2 regions of the Paenarthrobacter sp. E2MeOHC11 genome follow, and region 2 is predicted to be linked to the other one. Evidence: predicted binding sites of a transcription regulator. Region 2 holds the regulator's gene; the other holds the start of a gene.

Region 1 (7,446 bases), 2.0 Mb from region 2:
CCGATGTCATTTCCCGCGAAGCCGACGGCTCCTTGCTTCTTTTCGCGGGCCTGCCCGGGAACCGCCTGGAGGATTCGGTGCGGATCGGCTCCGGCTGGGATATTTTCAACGCAGTGCTGGGCACTTCCGATTTCACTGGGGATGGCTTTGCGGACATTCTGGCACGCAGCAGCGACGGTGCCCTGTGGCTCTACCCGGGCAACGGGAAGGGCGGATTCCTGCCCAGAAGCCAGGTTGGCATCGGATGGCAGGGCTTCACCCAGTTAGTAGCTCCGGGTGACTTCAACGGCGATGGTCGCGCGGACGTGATCGCCTCCGATACGGACGGTCGCCTGTGGCTCTACCCGGGCAACGGCTCGGGTGGTTTCCTTGCCAGGGTGCTGGCCGGCCAGGGCTGGGATTCGTTCAACAGCCTCGCCCCTGCCGGTTCCTTCGGTGGCGGGTCCGGCGGGCTCCTTGCCCGCGCTGCTGACGGCACGCTCTATGTCTACCCCGGCGATGGTGGGGGCGGCTTCCTGCCGCGTGCCGCCGTCGGAAGTGGTTGGAACGGCGCCGGCGACATCGTCGGCGGGCAGGACCTGACGGGCGATCAGCGTGCTGACGTCCTCGCGGGTGCGTCCATGATCCTGTACCCGGGTGACGGTGCCGGCTTCGCGGACCGCCTGGCAATTGGAACCGGCTGGAACCAATTCAGCCAAGTGTGGGAGGCGGGGGATTTCGACGGCGATGCTGTCGCTGACGTCCTGGCGCGTGGCACCAATGGCGTCCTGTGGCTCTACCCAGGCAACGGGTCGGGTGGCTTCCTGCCGCGCGTGCAGCTCGGGACGGGCTGGAACGTCTTCACGGCGGTACTCAGTGCCGGGGATTTCGACGGCGATAAGCACCCGGATCTCGTGGCGAGGGCCTCCGATGGGACGCTGTGGCTTTATCCAACCGACGGGAAGGGACAATTCCTGGCCCGCAAGCAGATCGGGACGGGCTGGCAAGGGTTCACAGAACTGCTGGCACCCGGCGATTTTTCGGGTGATGGCCGCGCCGATATTTTGGCGAGGGCCGCTGACGGCAGCATGTGGTTGTACCCGGGCAACGGTGCGGGCGGATTCCAGCCGTGGCGACAGATCGGTACCGGCTGGAACATCTTCAATGCGGTGATGCAGGGCAGCGACTTCAACGGCGATGGCAGGGAAGACGTGCTGGCTCGGGGGACTGACGGCGCACTTTGGCTCTACCCGGGCAACGGCAGCGGAGGTTTCCTCGCCCGGCAGTACCTGGGCTCGGGCTGGAACATGTTCACCACCTTCGCGGCCATCGGCAACGCGTTTACCGGTACAGGCGATCCGTCCCTGGTGGGCGTCGCAGGGGACGGGACGTTGTTGATGTACTCCGGGACGGGCCGGGGCGCGTTCAAACCGGTGGCGCTGAACCCGCGGTAGCTATCTGTCGTAGCTGAGACACGGATTCCATTTCTGTCGGAGGCGAACGTTAGCATTGCCGTATTCGCTGCGATGAGGACGGCGATCCACTCTTGATCTTGGGGGAATCCGTGTCTTTTTTGAGGATCCGGCGTTGGCGTGTGGCTGTCCTGGCGATGATGGCAACACTGCTTGCTTCGTTGGTGTTGGGAATGGTTCCGGCGCACGCCATTGGCTCGGGCCAAAGGACGGTTCCGGCGGAGACGGATACGCTCAGCAGCACGACGGGCGGTTCGATCAGCGGAACCATTTCCGTCCGTTCGGGAGTGGACCTGGGCGAGGTGGCCGTTTGGGCCATCAATCTCTATAACCCGTCCTCCACCGTTCCGATGGGAACGGTGAACCGCGATGGTACGTACACAATTCCTGGCGTGCCGGCGGGGGAGTACAAGATCTATTTCCATTCCAGCCAGGCCGCGTGGTTTCCCGAGGAAATCTACGGCGGCTCAAACTTCGACACCTTTGTTCCCGTGCTGGTCAATGAGGGGCAGCCTGTCACCGGAATTGACCTGCGTATGGGTGGCGGCCGGATCCAAGGCAGGGTCGACATGCCCTTCCACGTCGACACGAATACGGTGAAAGTGGAGGCCATCGACGCCTCGGGCGGTGTCGCAGCATCCGAATACCCAGACTCCACCGGCAACTATGATCTCCGGGGCCTCCCCAGCGGAGACTACAAAATTCGAGTCACCGGGGGTGTCCTGCCCGCTTGGTATGGCGGTGGCGCGTCTTTCGCTGAAGCAGAAACTGTCTCCATCACAGGGGAACAGGACGTCTGGAACGCCACGATGACCGCTGACGCAGGAGCCAGCATCAGCGGGTATGTGGACGGGCCTTGGCCTTCGGCTGGAACCATAAGCCACCAGATTTCCGTGTGGGACCTGGACGGAAACGTCGTGAAGGAGATCATCGTAGGCCAGACCGGAACAAGCTACACGGTCAGTGGCCTGGCGCCGGGACAATACAAGCTCGGTTTGGACATCTTCACGGGGCGGAGGGCTTTCGAGGGGCAGTTCTACAGCGGAGTCCTTGAGCATGAGGGTGCTGACGCCGCGCAGGTCATCACACTCGCCGGAAATGAGGAAAAGACACGATTCGACTTCACTGCCACCAATGGTGGAACCATTACAGGGACGCTCCGCGACCAGCAAGCCCATCCTTTGCCGTTCTCGGTAGTAGAGGCTTACACGCGCGATAGTTCGCTAAGCACCCGAAAGGCTGTCACGGATGCCCAAGGACGCTACGAGATCACCGGGCTGACTACGGGTTCGTACCGTCTCCGGGGCAACACCACCAACGTCCGGTTGGCCGGCACCACCTTCTCCGGAAATGTGGCTGAAGAGCCGGAAGCGAAGGAGATTGCCGTGACCAGCGGCGCGCAGACAAGTGCCGACCTTACCTACTGGTCGCCCACGCGGTTCGCGGACATCGTTGAGGGGCAGCAGTTCGACCACCAGATCAGCTGGATGGCATCCACTGGTATCTCCAAGGGTTGGCCTGACGCTACGTACCGCCCCTTCCTTCCTGTGAACCGTGATGCCATGGCGGCGTTCCTTTATCGACTGGCAGGGCAACCCGCCTTCTCGCCCCCGGCTTCGTCGCCGTTCGTGGACGTTCCGACCACCAGCCAGTTCTACAAGGAAATTGCTTGGCTGGCGTCAACCAAGATCTCGGGTGGCTGGCCGGACCAGACGTTCCGGCCTTTGCAGCCTGTCAACCGGGATGCCATGGCCGCGTTCCTGTACCGCTTCTCCAAGGTCACGGACTTCGTTCCGCCAGCCGCTTCCCCGTTCGTGGATGTCCCGGCCAACGCCCAGTTCTACAAGGAGATCGCGTGGTTGGCGTCCACGGAGATCAGTACCGGCTGGGATGACCGCACTTTCCGGCCCCTGACGCCCGTCAATCGTGATGCCATGGCCGCCTTCATGTACAGGTTCAACGCGCAGGACAGTTAGACGCTCCTCTCAGGTGGCGCGGCGCGCTCCGTCCCAGTTGTCTCGGCCTGTCGCGTCTCAGGCACAGCGAAAAGCCCGGAATGTCAGGTGACATCCCGGGCTTTCCGTGCTCCAGACCAGACAAAGCGGGAGCGTCAGACTTAGGCGTGCTGGGCTTGCTTGTGAAGGCCGAGCTCTGCGGTGGGTGTCTTTGCGGACTCGCGGGCCGTCATCGCTGAGACGGCTGCGATCACACAGATGACTGCGGTGAAGATGGAGATCTGAACCCATCCGCCGGGCTTGGTTCCGCCCAGCGCGGTGACGATGGCCGGGGCGAAGCCTGCCATGAGGAAGCCGAGCTGCGTGCCGATGGCCAGACCGGAGAAGCGGACCTTGGTGCTGAACATTTCACCGTAGAAGGACGGCCATACTGCGTTTGCTGCGGCGTATCCGAAGGAGAAGAACACCACGGAGACGAGGAACATGAGCGGCACCATGCCCGACTCGAGGGTCAGCAGGAACACCGGAGTCATGATGGCGCTGGCGAAGGCTCCGTAGATGAAGACGGGCTTCCGGCCGATCTTGTCCGCGAGCATGCCGAACAGGGGCTGGGTTCCCAGGGCAACAACGTTTGCTGCGACCACCAGCCAGAGCGTGATGGTGCTGTTGACGCCGGCAACATCCTGGGCGTACTTGATGGCCAGGGTTCCAAAGACAGTGCTGACTGCGGCGATGAAGGCGCAGCAGACCACGCGGAGAACATCGCGCCAGTGCAGCCGCAGGAGATCGGCAACGGGGAGCTTGGAGATCTCATTGTTCTTCTTGGCTTCCGCGAAGGCCGGCGGCTCGTGGAGGGTGCGGCGGATGAAGAAGGCCACCAGGACAACCACTGCGCTGAGCCAGAACGGAATGCGCCAGCCGATGCCGTACTTGATCTCATCCGGCAGTGCCACCACAGGGATGAACACCAGTGCCGCCAGGATTTGGCCACCCTGGGTGCCGGTAAGGGTCCAGGAGGTGAAGAAGGAGCGGCGGTTGTCCGGGGCGTGTTCAAGGGTCATGGAGGAAGCGCCGGCTTGCTCGCCGGCCGCGGAAAGACCTTGGCAAAGACGGGCAAGGACCAGCAGGACGGGCGCCCACCAGCCAATGGTCTTGAAGTCCGGGAGGCAGCCGATGACGAACGTGGCTGCGCCCATCAGGACCAGCGTGAACATCAGGACCTTCTGCCGGCCAATACGGTCGCCGAAGTGACCCAGAATCACGGCACCGACGGGCCGGGCAACATAGGCGAAGCCGAAGGTTGCGAAGGACATGATGGCCGCGTTGGCGTCGGCCGATGGGAAGAAGACGTGGGGGAAGATCAGGGCCGCGGCAGAACCGAAGATGAAGAAGTCGTAGTACTCGACGGCGCTGCCAAGGAAGCTGGCAAGCGCGGCTTTCTTGGGTGTTCCGGTGGTTGTTTCAGTGCCTGGCGTCGCTGACGGCATTGTTTGGCTCATGGGAGGTTCCTTCTGTGACGACGATGTCGCGGATCTAGCTTCAAAGGGAAGACCAGAACGAGGTGCGGCCGGATCATCCCGAAAGTAACCACATGGTGAGAGCTACTTGTGCAATACAGCAATACTGGCTGTGAGTGGGGTCACTTGTCAAGAGATGTCACCACCATCTAGAAATAGCTCTCACTATGTGAGAGCATCGAGCTATGAGTGTGAAAGAGGACACAAAGACCGACATGGTCGGCAAAGCCCTAAGCCTTTTGGTACTTCTGGGCAATGAACCGCGGGGTGCAAGTGCGGCTGACCTGGCCAGGAGCGCCAGCCTGCCGTTCAGCACCACCTATCGCCTGCTGGGCTCGCTGACGCGCGACGGCTTTGTGGATTACGAGCCTGATGGCCGCCGCTACCACCTGGGATTGCGCGTGTTCCAGCTCGGTCAGAGGGTTTCCAATCATCACGGTTTCGCCGCCACTGCCTTGCCGGTCCTGCAGCGCGTTACCGAGCGCACGCATGAGGCCACCATCCTGTCCGTCCGCGACGGCAACCATCATCTGACGGTCAATAAGGTGGATGGCCCCAAGACCTTCCGCGTCACCAGCGATCCCGGCCATCTGGGTGCACTGCACACGACGTCGGTAGGCAAGGCCATTGTGGCGTTCGAAGAAGAGATCGAGCGGAAGCGCCTCCTGGAGGAGCTGCCCCTGGATCCACTCACGGAACATTCCATCACTGACCGCGACGCGTTCCGGGCGGAGATCGAGCAGGTACGCCGGCAGGGCTACGCGGTGATGGATGAGGAGAACGAGATTGGCATGCGTGCTGTTGCTGTGCCGGTTCTGAACTCCCAGGGCCACGCCTTCGCCTCCGTGGCCGTCGCTGTGCCCGTCTTCCGCCTGACCCTGGAGGAACTCATCGCCCACGTTCCCACTCTGCAGGAGGCTGCGGCGGAACTCGCGGCCCGCCTGCCCCAGCGCTGACCCAACTGAGTCGCAGTTAAAGCCGTTTTAGGGCCTCATAACGCCTTGAGCTGCGACTTGAGAGGGTGCGCTCCCAGCAAATGTTCGCGATAAGAACATGCGTGCGGAATATGAACACTTGTAGTAATCTAAATAACACCCGGTCAGGCGGCGCCCCAGAAAAGCGCAAGAAGCCCGCGGTGCTGAAGTCAAAGGAGCTTTAGGATGAGCAACCGAGCCGAGTCCGTTCTGGTGGGCCTCATAGGCGAAGGCGTCATGCCCTCGCTCACGCCGCCCATGCACGAACGTGAAGCCGATGTGCAGGGCCTTCGCTTGCTGTACCGCCCCATCGACCTGTTGGAACTCGCGTTGCCGGCCACCGCCGTCGGTGATCTCCTGACCGCAGCACAGCGCATGGGCTTCAACGGCCTGAACATCACCCACCCGTGCAAGCAGCTGGTGCTTGGGCACCTTGATGAAATTTCCGACGACGCCCGTCGCCTGGGTGCCGTCAATACGGTCCTCATCCAGGACGGTCGGCTGATCGGCCACAACACGGACTTCTCCGGCTTCGGCGCGGCGCTCGCCACAGGGCTGCCGGCCGCGAAGCTGGACCGCGTGGTCCAGCTCGGTGCAGGCGGTGCCGGCTCCGCCGTTGCGTACGCGCTGCTCAAGGCCGGCGTCAGCACGCTGGACCTCGTGGACATGGATCCCGCCCGCGCCGCAGAACGTGCCTCCGAACTCGGCGGGCTCTTCCCGGAAGCCACCGTCACGCCGCGGAGCACCAACGAGCTGAGCCAGGTCATGCCCCTCGCCGACGGCCTGGTGCACTGCACTCCCATCGGCATGGCGGCCCACCCGGGTCTTCCCTTGGACATCGAACAGCTGGAACCGCGCCACTGGGTGGCCGACATCGTCTACCGCCCCATCGAAACGCAACTGGTCCGCGAAGCACGCGCCAAGGGCTGCGATGTCCTGGACGGTGGTCGCATGGCAGTCGGCCAGGCGGCGGATGCCTTCCAGCTCATCACCGGGCGCGAAGCCAACCGCGAACGCATGCGGGCGCACTTCCTGGAACTGATCGCCGTGGAAGACGCCGCGGCCGCGCTGGCCCCCGAGCTGACGAAGGCGGGCCACTGATGCGCACCGGAATCGCCACGGTCTGCCTGTCCGGCACGCTGAAGGAGAAGATGCAGGCCTGCGCGATTGCGGGATTCGACGGCATCGAGATCTTCGAGCAAGACCTCGTCACGTCCCCGCACAGTCCGGAGGAAGTCCGGAGCATGGCTGCAGATCTTGGCTTGGGCCTTGATCTTTACCAGCCGTTCCGGGATTTCGACGGCGTCACTCCGGACCTGCTGAAGGCCAACCTTCGCCGGGCGGAGGCCAAGTTCAAGCTCATGTCCCGCCTGGGCATGGACACCATCCTGGTGTGCTCCAACGTAGCCACGGCAACAATCGACGACGACGAACTCCGCGCTTCCCAGCTGGCCGAACTCGCCGGGCTGGCCGGGGATCACGGCGTCAAGGTCGCCTACGAAGCGCTGGCCTGGGGCAAGTACGTCAACGACTACGAGCACGCGTACCG
Region 2 (7,446 bases):
TGCCCGAACCGTAATCGAGCACGGTGACAGTTGGCTTGCCTTCCGGCGACTCGGGCCTCACCGAAGCGATGGTGTCGGCCACCGCGCCGTCCTTGAGGACCTGGCCGCTCACAGTGCCCCCTTTGTCGAGGGGATGCCCTCGACCCGGGGGTCGGATTCCACCGCTGCACGGAGTGCCCGCGCAAAAGCCTTGAACTGTGCTTCCACAATGTGGTGCGGATCGCGGCCCGCCAGTACGTTCATGTGCAGGCAGATTCCGGCGTGCAAGGTGATGGCTTCAAAAACGTGGCGCGTCAACGACCCAGTGAAGTGGCCACCAATGAGGTGGTATTCCTGGCCCGCGGGCTCGCCGCCGTGCACCAGGTAGGGCCGACCGGAAACATCCACGACGGCGTGGGCCAGGGCTTCATCCAAGGGAACCGTAGCTTCGCCAAAGCGGCGAATGCCGGCCTTGTTGCCCAAAGCAGTGCGCAGGACTTCGCCGAACGTAATGGCCACGTCTTCCACCGTGTGGTGGGCATCGATGTGGGTATCGCCAGTGGCCTTGACGGTCATGTCAATCAACGAGTGCTTGCACAGCGCGGTCAACATGTGGTCATAGAAAGGCACAGAGGTGCTGATGTCCGAGACACCGGACCCGTCCAGGTTGATCTCCACCAGGACGGAGGATTCACTGGTGGTGCGCTCCATGCGCGCGGTGCGGGCAGCGGACGGCGTGGCGCCGGTTTCGCTCATTGGGACGTCCTTATACACGAAGAGTGGGTTGGGTCTATGGACAAGTTTAGGCGCGCTGTGGCGGCTGGCCGTCCAGCAGCGCTTCCAGCGCCTCAAGGAAGGCCGTGGTTTCCGGCTCGGTCCCTGCGGTGACCCGCAAGTGTCCGGGAATGCCGACGTCGCGAACCAGCACACCCGCGTCAAGCAGGCCTTGCCAGATGGCGTGCGGGTTCTCGAGCCCGCCAAAGAACACATAGTTGGAGTCCGAGGCTGAAGGCTTGAGACCCATGCGCAGGAGTTCAGTCACGATGCGGTCGCGTTGGACCTTGATGTCCTCGACGTCGGCCATGAGGGCCTCGCGGTGGTTGAGGGCCGCCAGGGCAGTTGCCTGAGTAACAGCCGACAGGTGATACGGGAGGCGGACCAACCTGATGGCGTCTGTAACCTCGGGTGCTGCGGCCATATAGCCCAGCCGGGCGCCCGCGAGGGCGAAGGCCTTGCTCATGGTGCGGGAAACGATCAGACGCTCGCGCCCGGGCAGCAAGGTCAGGGCACTTGGCGTGTTGTCATGGGCGAACTCGTGATAGGCCTCGTCGACGATCACGATGGCCTGGCTGGCTTCCCCGGCCTCGTAAACGGCCTCAACAACTTCCAGGCCCAGGCCTGTTCCGGTGGGGTTGTTGGGCGAGCACAGGAACACAATGTTGGCTCCTGTTTCACGAACCTGCGCTGCCGCCGACGCCGCATCCAAACCGTAATCCTCTGCCCGGACTCCGCGTACGTATTCGGTATCCGTGCCACTGGCCAGCAGGGGGTACATCGAATACGTGGGCGGGAATCCGAGTGCCTTCCGACCGGGTCCGCCGAATGCTTGGAGGATCTGCTGCAGGACCTCATTTGAACCATTGGCGGCCCAAATGTTGTCCGGGGTGAGATCGTGGCCAAGGTATTCGGCCAAGGACTCGCGCAGTTCAGTGAACTCCCGGTCCGGGTAGCGGTTCAGCCCCGTGGCCGCGGCGGCAACGGCTTCCGTGATGGCCGCCTGGACGTCCGCGGGAACGCCATGAGTGTTCTCGTTGACATTGAGCAGGATAGGAACGTCAAGCTGCGGTGCGCCATAAGGGCTCAGTCCACGCAGGTTGGTCCGGAGGGGTAGTCGGTCTAGTCGCTCAAGCTGGTCACTCACCAAGACAGTTTAAGGGGCTACCGGGACTGCCGAGTAACTGTGACGCCGCGCCACCGGATCCAGCCACGGTGGAACGCGCTAGCTTGCCGGGACGAACAAACGCTGCCCGGGCTGGATCCGGCCACCATGGAGGTCGTTGAGCTGAATGATCTCGGAGATGACATCCCTGGGATCGCGCTCCGGAGCAGCTGCGCCGGCGATACCCCACAGCGACTGCCCGGGCTGGACCGTCACGGTCACCGCGACCGGCGGCTGGAGCTGCGCCTGCGAGTCCGAGGCCTTGGCAGGGGACGTAATGAAACCGGCCAGGCTCAGCAGCGCAGCCACCAGCAGCATTGCGGGGATGCCAAAGAAGACCATCCGACCCCGGCGGGTAAGACGCAGGCGCGTCGGCGCCTGGGTAGTGCGGAAATCAGCGAACGTAGTGATTGCGGACATGAGCTGAGCCCTTCTGAGCTATTGCCTTGCGCCGGATTCCGGTACATGGCTGCCAATTCTTTGTGTTCCCCTCCCCCGATCCCGGATGTTCGAACACTCTGTTCGAACATCCGTCATCCGGTTCGGGTTTATAGAACACATATTCGAACCTTGCTATGACATTTTTAGCACTTATCAACGAACGGTGTCGAGACTCGCTAGAACAAATGTTTGATAAACGCCTGTGCCTGCCCTACGTTTGAGTGAAGAAACAGCACTGTTTCAGTGGAACAGGAGGGTCTGACATTTTTTGCAGACCCGACACCCCTGGATCGTTCCGGGGCGAATGGAAAGGCACTGGCGAACATGGCAGCGAAAGCCACAGGCGGCGGGGCACCCCTGCGGAGCCAACAGCCTCAAAAGAGTCCCAAGAGCCTGACTGTCCGGCAGAAAAAAATTCTGGAGACCATCCAACGCTCGGTGAATGACAATGGGTATCCGCCAAGCATGCGTGAGATCGGTGACACCGTCGGCCTGGCAAGTTTGTCGAGTGTCACGCATCAGCTTTCCCAGCTCGAGAAGCTCGGCTATCTGCGCAGGGACCCCAAGCGTCCCCGTGCCATGGAAGTCCTGATGCCGTTGACGTTGGATGGCGGACCAATTCCCGGCGTCGAAGCCCCTGCGACGCTGCGCAGCGCGGGTGGCCTTGCCGTCACGGAGCTGGCCAGCGCCAGCGATACTGCCATGGTTCCCCTGGTGGGCCGGATCGCTGCAGGCGGCCCCATCCTGGCTGACCAGGCAGTGGAAGACGTCTTGCCCCTTCCCAGGCAACTTGTGGGCCACGGCGAACTGTTCATGCTGAAGGTGGCAGGCGACTCAATGATTGATGCCGCCATCTGCGACGGTGACTGGGTTGTTGTGCGCCGCCAGAACGACGCCATCAACGGCGACATCGTGGCCGCACTGCTGGATGACGAGGCTACCGTCAAGACGTTCCGTCAGCGCGATGGCCACACGTGGTTGCTGCCCCAGAACACCCAATACGAGCCAATCCTTGGCGACCAAGCCACCATCATGGGCAAGGTTGTCTCTGTTCTGCGTTCCCTGTAGGTGCCCACTAGGTAGGTACCCCAAGCCTCCTGGGCGGCTTTTGCCGCACCCAGGAGGCTTTGTTGGCCCCACGAGGCATTGTTGGACCTAGGAGGCCTTGGCGGAGCCCAGGCGTTCCAGCACGCCGCGCACAACCGCCCTGTCCGTCGTCGCCCAGAACGGCGGAAGCGCAGCCCTCAGAAAACCGCCGTAGCGTTCCGTCGACAGCCGTGAGTCAAGCACGGCCACGACTCCCTTGTCTCCCGTTGAACGGATAAGGCGCCCAGCGCCTTGTGCCAAGCGGATGGCGGCATGCGTTGCTGACACGGCCATGAAGCCATTCCCGCCCGACTGGGCGACTGCCCGGGAGCGGGCAGTCATCAGGGGATCGTCGGGGCGCGGGAAGGGAATGCGGTCAATCACCACCAGGCGGCACGAACCACCCGGCACGTCGACGCCCTGCCAGAGTGACATGGTGCCAAACAGGCAAGTGTCCGGCTCATCTGCGAATTGCTTCACAAGGGCAGCCATGGTGGATTCGCCCTGGCAGAGAATGTCCATGTCAAGGCGCAGCCGCATGGCGTCGGCGGCTTCTTCGGCAGCTCGCCGCGAAGAGAAGAGACAAAGCGCTCCCCCGCCGGATGCCCGGATGAGGTCTTCGAGCTCATCGAGAGCCTCGGGCGAGGTCCCACGCCCCGGCTTGGGCAAGTGCTTGGCAACATACAGCACCCCCTGTTTGGGGTAATCAAAGGGCGATCCAACATCAATCCCGGTCCAGCTCGGGGCGCCGTCGCCGATGAGGCCCAGACCTCCAGCCGCCGGTTCGAAGGCAGAGCCAATCGCCAGCGTGGCGGAGGTGAGCACCACGGTGTGGCCCTCGAAGAGGCCTTCGCGCAGCCGTCCCGCGACGCTGAGTGGCGCGATGTTGATCAGTGCCGGTGCCGTTTCATCAGGCTGCGAGTAACCCTGTTGGGGGTCGAAGGTGCTGTTGCGGGAAAACCAGACCACTTCCCGGTTCTCCTTGGCGGCCAGCATCCGCTCGCACAATTCAAGAATGAGCATGAGCCGTGAGCGAGCGAGCTGCCTGCCGCCGTCGACCGCGTTGGAAGAGTCGGTCTTGGAATCTGAGAGCGCCGCGCGGGTCGCATCGCGTAACTGGTCAAGGCAGTCAAGCTGTTCGTCGTTGAGCCCACTGGCCAGCAACCCGTTGGGCACCCCTGCGATGGCCATGTCCAGGCGCTCCGCCGCAGCGTTGAGGGCATCCACCGTGATGGCGGTGTGCTTGCGTGCGCTTGACGCCGCGGCATGAACCATGGCCACAGACAACTGGCCCGAGACCGCGCCGGTCACGCGATCCTGCAGCTCGTGTGCCTCGTCCACCACCACGACGTCATACTCAGGCAACACAGCCAGCCCTTCAAAGGCGCTGACGGCAAGCATGGCGTGGTTGGTGACGACGACGTCGGCCTCACCCGCGCGGGACCGCGCCAACTCACTGAAGCACTCTTCAGCCACCGGACACTTCTGCGCGCCGAGGCACTCCATGGAGGTCACAGAGACTTGCCGCCAGGCACGGTCCGTGACGCCGGGCATCAGTTCGTCACGGTCGCCGGTGGTCGTCTTTTCGGCCCACTCGCGGAGGCGGACCACTTCCTTGCCGAGCTGTGACTGCGGTCCGCCCATGGATGCCGCGAAGTGCGGCACGCTGGTGTCCTCGCCTAAGGAAAACAGCTGCCCCTCGGACGGCTCTTCGCTGGGGAACCCACCTTCCAGCTTCTGGCGGCAGACGTAGTTGGCCCTGCCCTTCACGAGCGCCACGTTGACGGGTCGTTCAAGGGCAGGGTTGATGGTCTCCAACAGCCGGGGAAGATCCCGGCCAACAATCTGGGTTTGCAGTGCCAAGGTGGCGGTGGACACGAGCGTCGGTTTGTTGCTGTCCATGGAATGCGCGATCAACGGAATCAGGTACGCCAAAGACTTACCTGTTCCCGTTCCTGCCTGGACCAGCAGGTGCTCCCCGGTTTCAATTGCCCGGGTGACATGTTTGGCCATTTCGTGCTGGCCGGCACGGCTTTGACCGCCCATGCCGGCGACAGCACGATCCAACAGCTCAAGGGTGGCTTTCTCTCCCACCGATTCGACGGCGTCCGCCGCCACCTTCTCAACCATTGCTGACGAAAGACTCCAGTTCGGCTGCCAGGCCCTCGCGGACCATGACCACCACGCGGGTGCCGTCTTCCTCATGCTCCAGGTTCAGGATCTCCGAATCAGAACTGTGCAGCTTGCTGATCATGTCTCCCCGGTCGTAGGGAATAAGCAGCTCAAGCCGTACGCCCGGGCGCGGAATGGACTGGCTGATGTCTTCCAACAGCTCAGCGATGCCCTGGCCTGTACGAGTGGAAACCACCGCATGGCGGGGCTCCTTCTGTTTGAGGCGCTCCACGACGAAAGGATCCGCCACGTCGACTTTGTTCAGGACGATGATCTCAGGAACCTTGCGGGCATCCACTTCAGTGAAAACAGCCCGTACGGCAGCGATTTGACCTTCTGGGTCCGGGTGCGAGGCATCCACGACATGCAGGATCAGATCCGCGTCAGCAACTTCCTCCAGCGTCGACCGGAAGGCCTCAATCAGCTGCGTTGGCAGAGACCGGACGAACCCAACAGTGTCGGCCAGCGTGTAGCCAATGCCATCCGGAGTCTGGGCTTTGCGAACGGTGGGATCCAAGGTAGCGAACAGGGCGTTTTCCACCAGGACACCGGCGTCGGTCAAGCGGTTCAGGAGCGACGACTTGCCGGCGTTGGTATAACCGGCGATAGCGACAGAAGGAACAGCATTGCGACGACGGTTGGCGCGCTTGGTCTCGCGGGCCGGCTTCATCGCGGCGATTTCCCGACGCAGTTTGGCCATCCGCGTGCGAATGCGACGCCGGTCCAGTTCGATCTTTGTTTCACCAGGACCACGCGAGCCCATGCCTGCGCCGGCTCCACCCACTTGGCCACCGGCCTGGCGGGACATGGAGTCACCCCAGCCACGGAGGCGCGGGAGCAGATATTCGAGCTGTGCAAGCTCAACCTGGGCCTTGCCTTCCCGGCTCTTGGCATGCTGGGCGAAGATGTCCAGGATCAGGGTGGTCCTGTCCACGACCTTGACCTTGACAATGTCTTCAAGGCCGCGGCGCTGGGACGGTGCCAGCTCAGTGTCCACCACTACGGTGTCCGCACCGGTGGCGGCAACGATGTCCTTGAGCTCCTGGGCCTTGCCCGATCCCAGGAAGGTGCCCGGGTCCGGCTTCGTGCGGCGCTGGACCAAACCGTCAAGGACCTCGGAGCCGGCAGTTTCTGCCAGCGCAGCAAGTTCGCGAAGCGAATTCTCGGCATCGGCCAGGGTGCCCTCGGTCCACAGTCCGGCGAGGACAACGCGCTCAAGGCGCAGCTGCCGGTATTCGACCTCGGTGACGTCTTCGAGTTCAGTGGACAGACCTGCGGTGCGGCGCAGTGCGCGGCGTTCAGCCAGGTCTTCCTGGTCGCCGTCGTAAATGCTGTGTTCCTGGTCAAGCGTCGAAATCGCCTGCGCCTTGCCGAACACACCATTGGCTTCGTTGTCATCGGATGACGGCGCAGGTACATCCTTGGAAAGTATCCGGTCGATGACGGCCTGGATTTGTTCAGGACTCATGTCCTGGGCGTCGGAATCGGATCCGGAGTGCTTCTGGGTGGTCATGGTCTCCTTAGACTGTTCGGCAATTCCAGAATAGTGCTGTTTGTTGCTCAATGGGGCGCTATTCGCGCTGGGCTGACGGGCTTGGGGCAAAAGGGCCTCCTGTGCTGAACGGCCACCCGTGACATGGGCAGCGGTTGCTGTGTTCCGGCGTGGTTGGATCCGCGCAGAGGTTCCTGGCGACCTGGAGACTGCACACTGCCCGCCCCGACCGTGCAACCGGAGTGGTTGGCGGATCAGGAAGCTGACTGGATAGTGGGATCTTCAAGGAGTCCGTGACGGGAAAAAGCCAACGGATTGTGCCGGTAGGACCTGCCTG

What was found. Region 2 encodes LexA, which represses DNA repair genes until DNA is damaged. Its sites were predicted from a motif close to TCGAACANNTGTTCGA; they were not measured.
Region 1: a site for LexA is predicted at 5,971-5,986, ahead of ACSSVG_RS11035 (shikimate dehydrogenase). Genes of this name have one in related genera too.

Annotation. Positions count from the first base shown of each region.
Region 1 covers NZ_CP196673.1:2,359,614-2,367,059, forward strand. Annotated here, with positions in the region: gene ACSSVG_RS11015 (FG-GAP-like repeat-containing protein) at 1-1,433, shown strand, start outside; gene ACSSVG_RS11020 (S-layer homology domain-containing protein) at 1,544-3,427, shown strand; gene ACSSVG_RS11025 (MFS transporter) at 3,568-4,905, opposite strand; gene ACSSVG_RS11030 (IclR family transcriptional regulator) at 5,109-5,879, shown strand; gene ACSSVG_RS11035 (shikimate dehydrogenase) at 6,084-6,998, shown strand; gene ACSSVG_RS11040 (bifunctional sugar phosphate isomerase/epimerase/4-hydroxyphenylpyruvate dioxygenase family protein) at 6,998-7,446, shown strand, end outside.
Region 2 covers NZ_CP196673.1:351,737-359,182, forward strand. Annotated here, with positions in the region: gene hisH (imidazole glycerol phosphate synthase subunit HisH) at 1-112, opposite strand, end outside; gene hisB (imidazoleglycerol-phosphate dehydratase HisB) at 109-735, opposite strand; gene ACSSVG_RS01600 (histidinol-phosphate transaminase) at 782-1,900, opposite strand; gene ACSSVG_RS01605 (LysM peptidoglycan-binding domain-containing protein) at 1,979-2,338, opposite strand; gene lexA (transcriptional repressor LexA) at 2,684-3,427, shown strand; gene ACSSVG_RS01615 (ATP-dependent DNA helicase) at 3,515-5,575, opposite strand; gene hflX (GTPase HflX) at 5,568-7,130, opposite strand.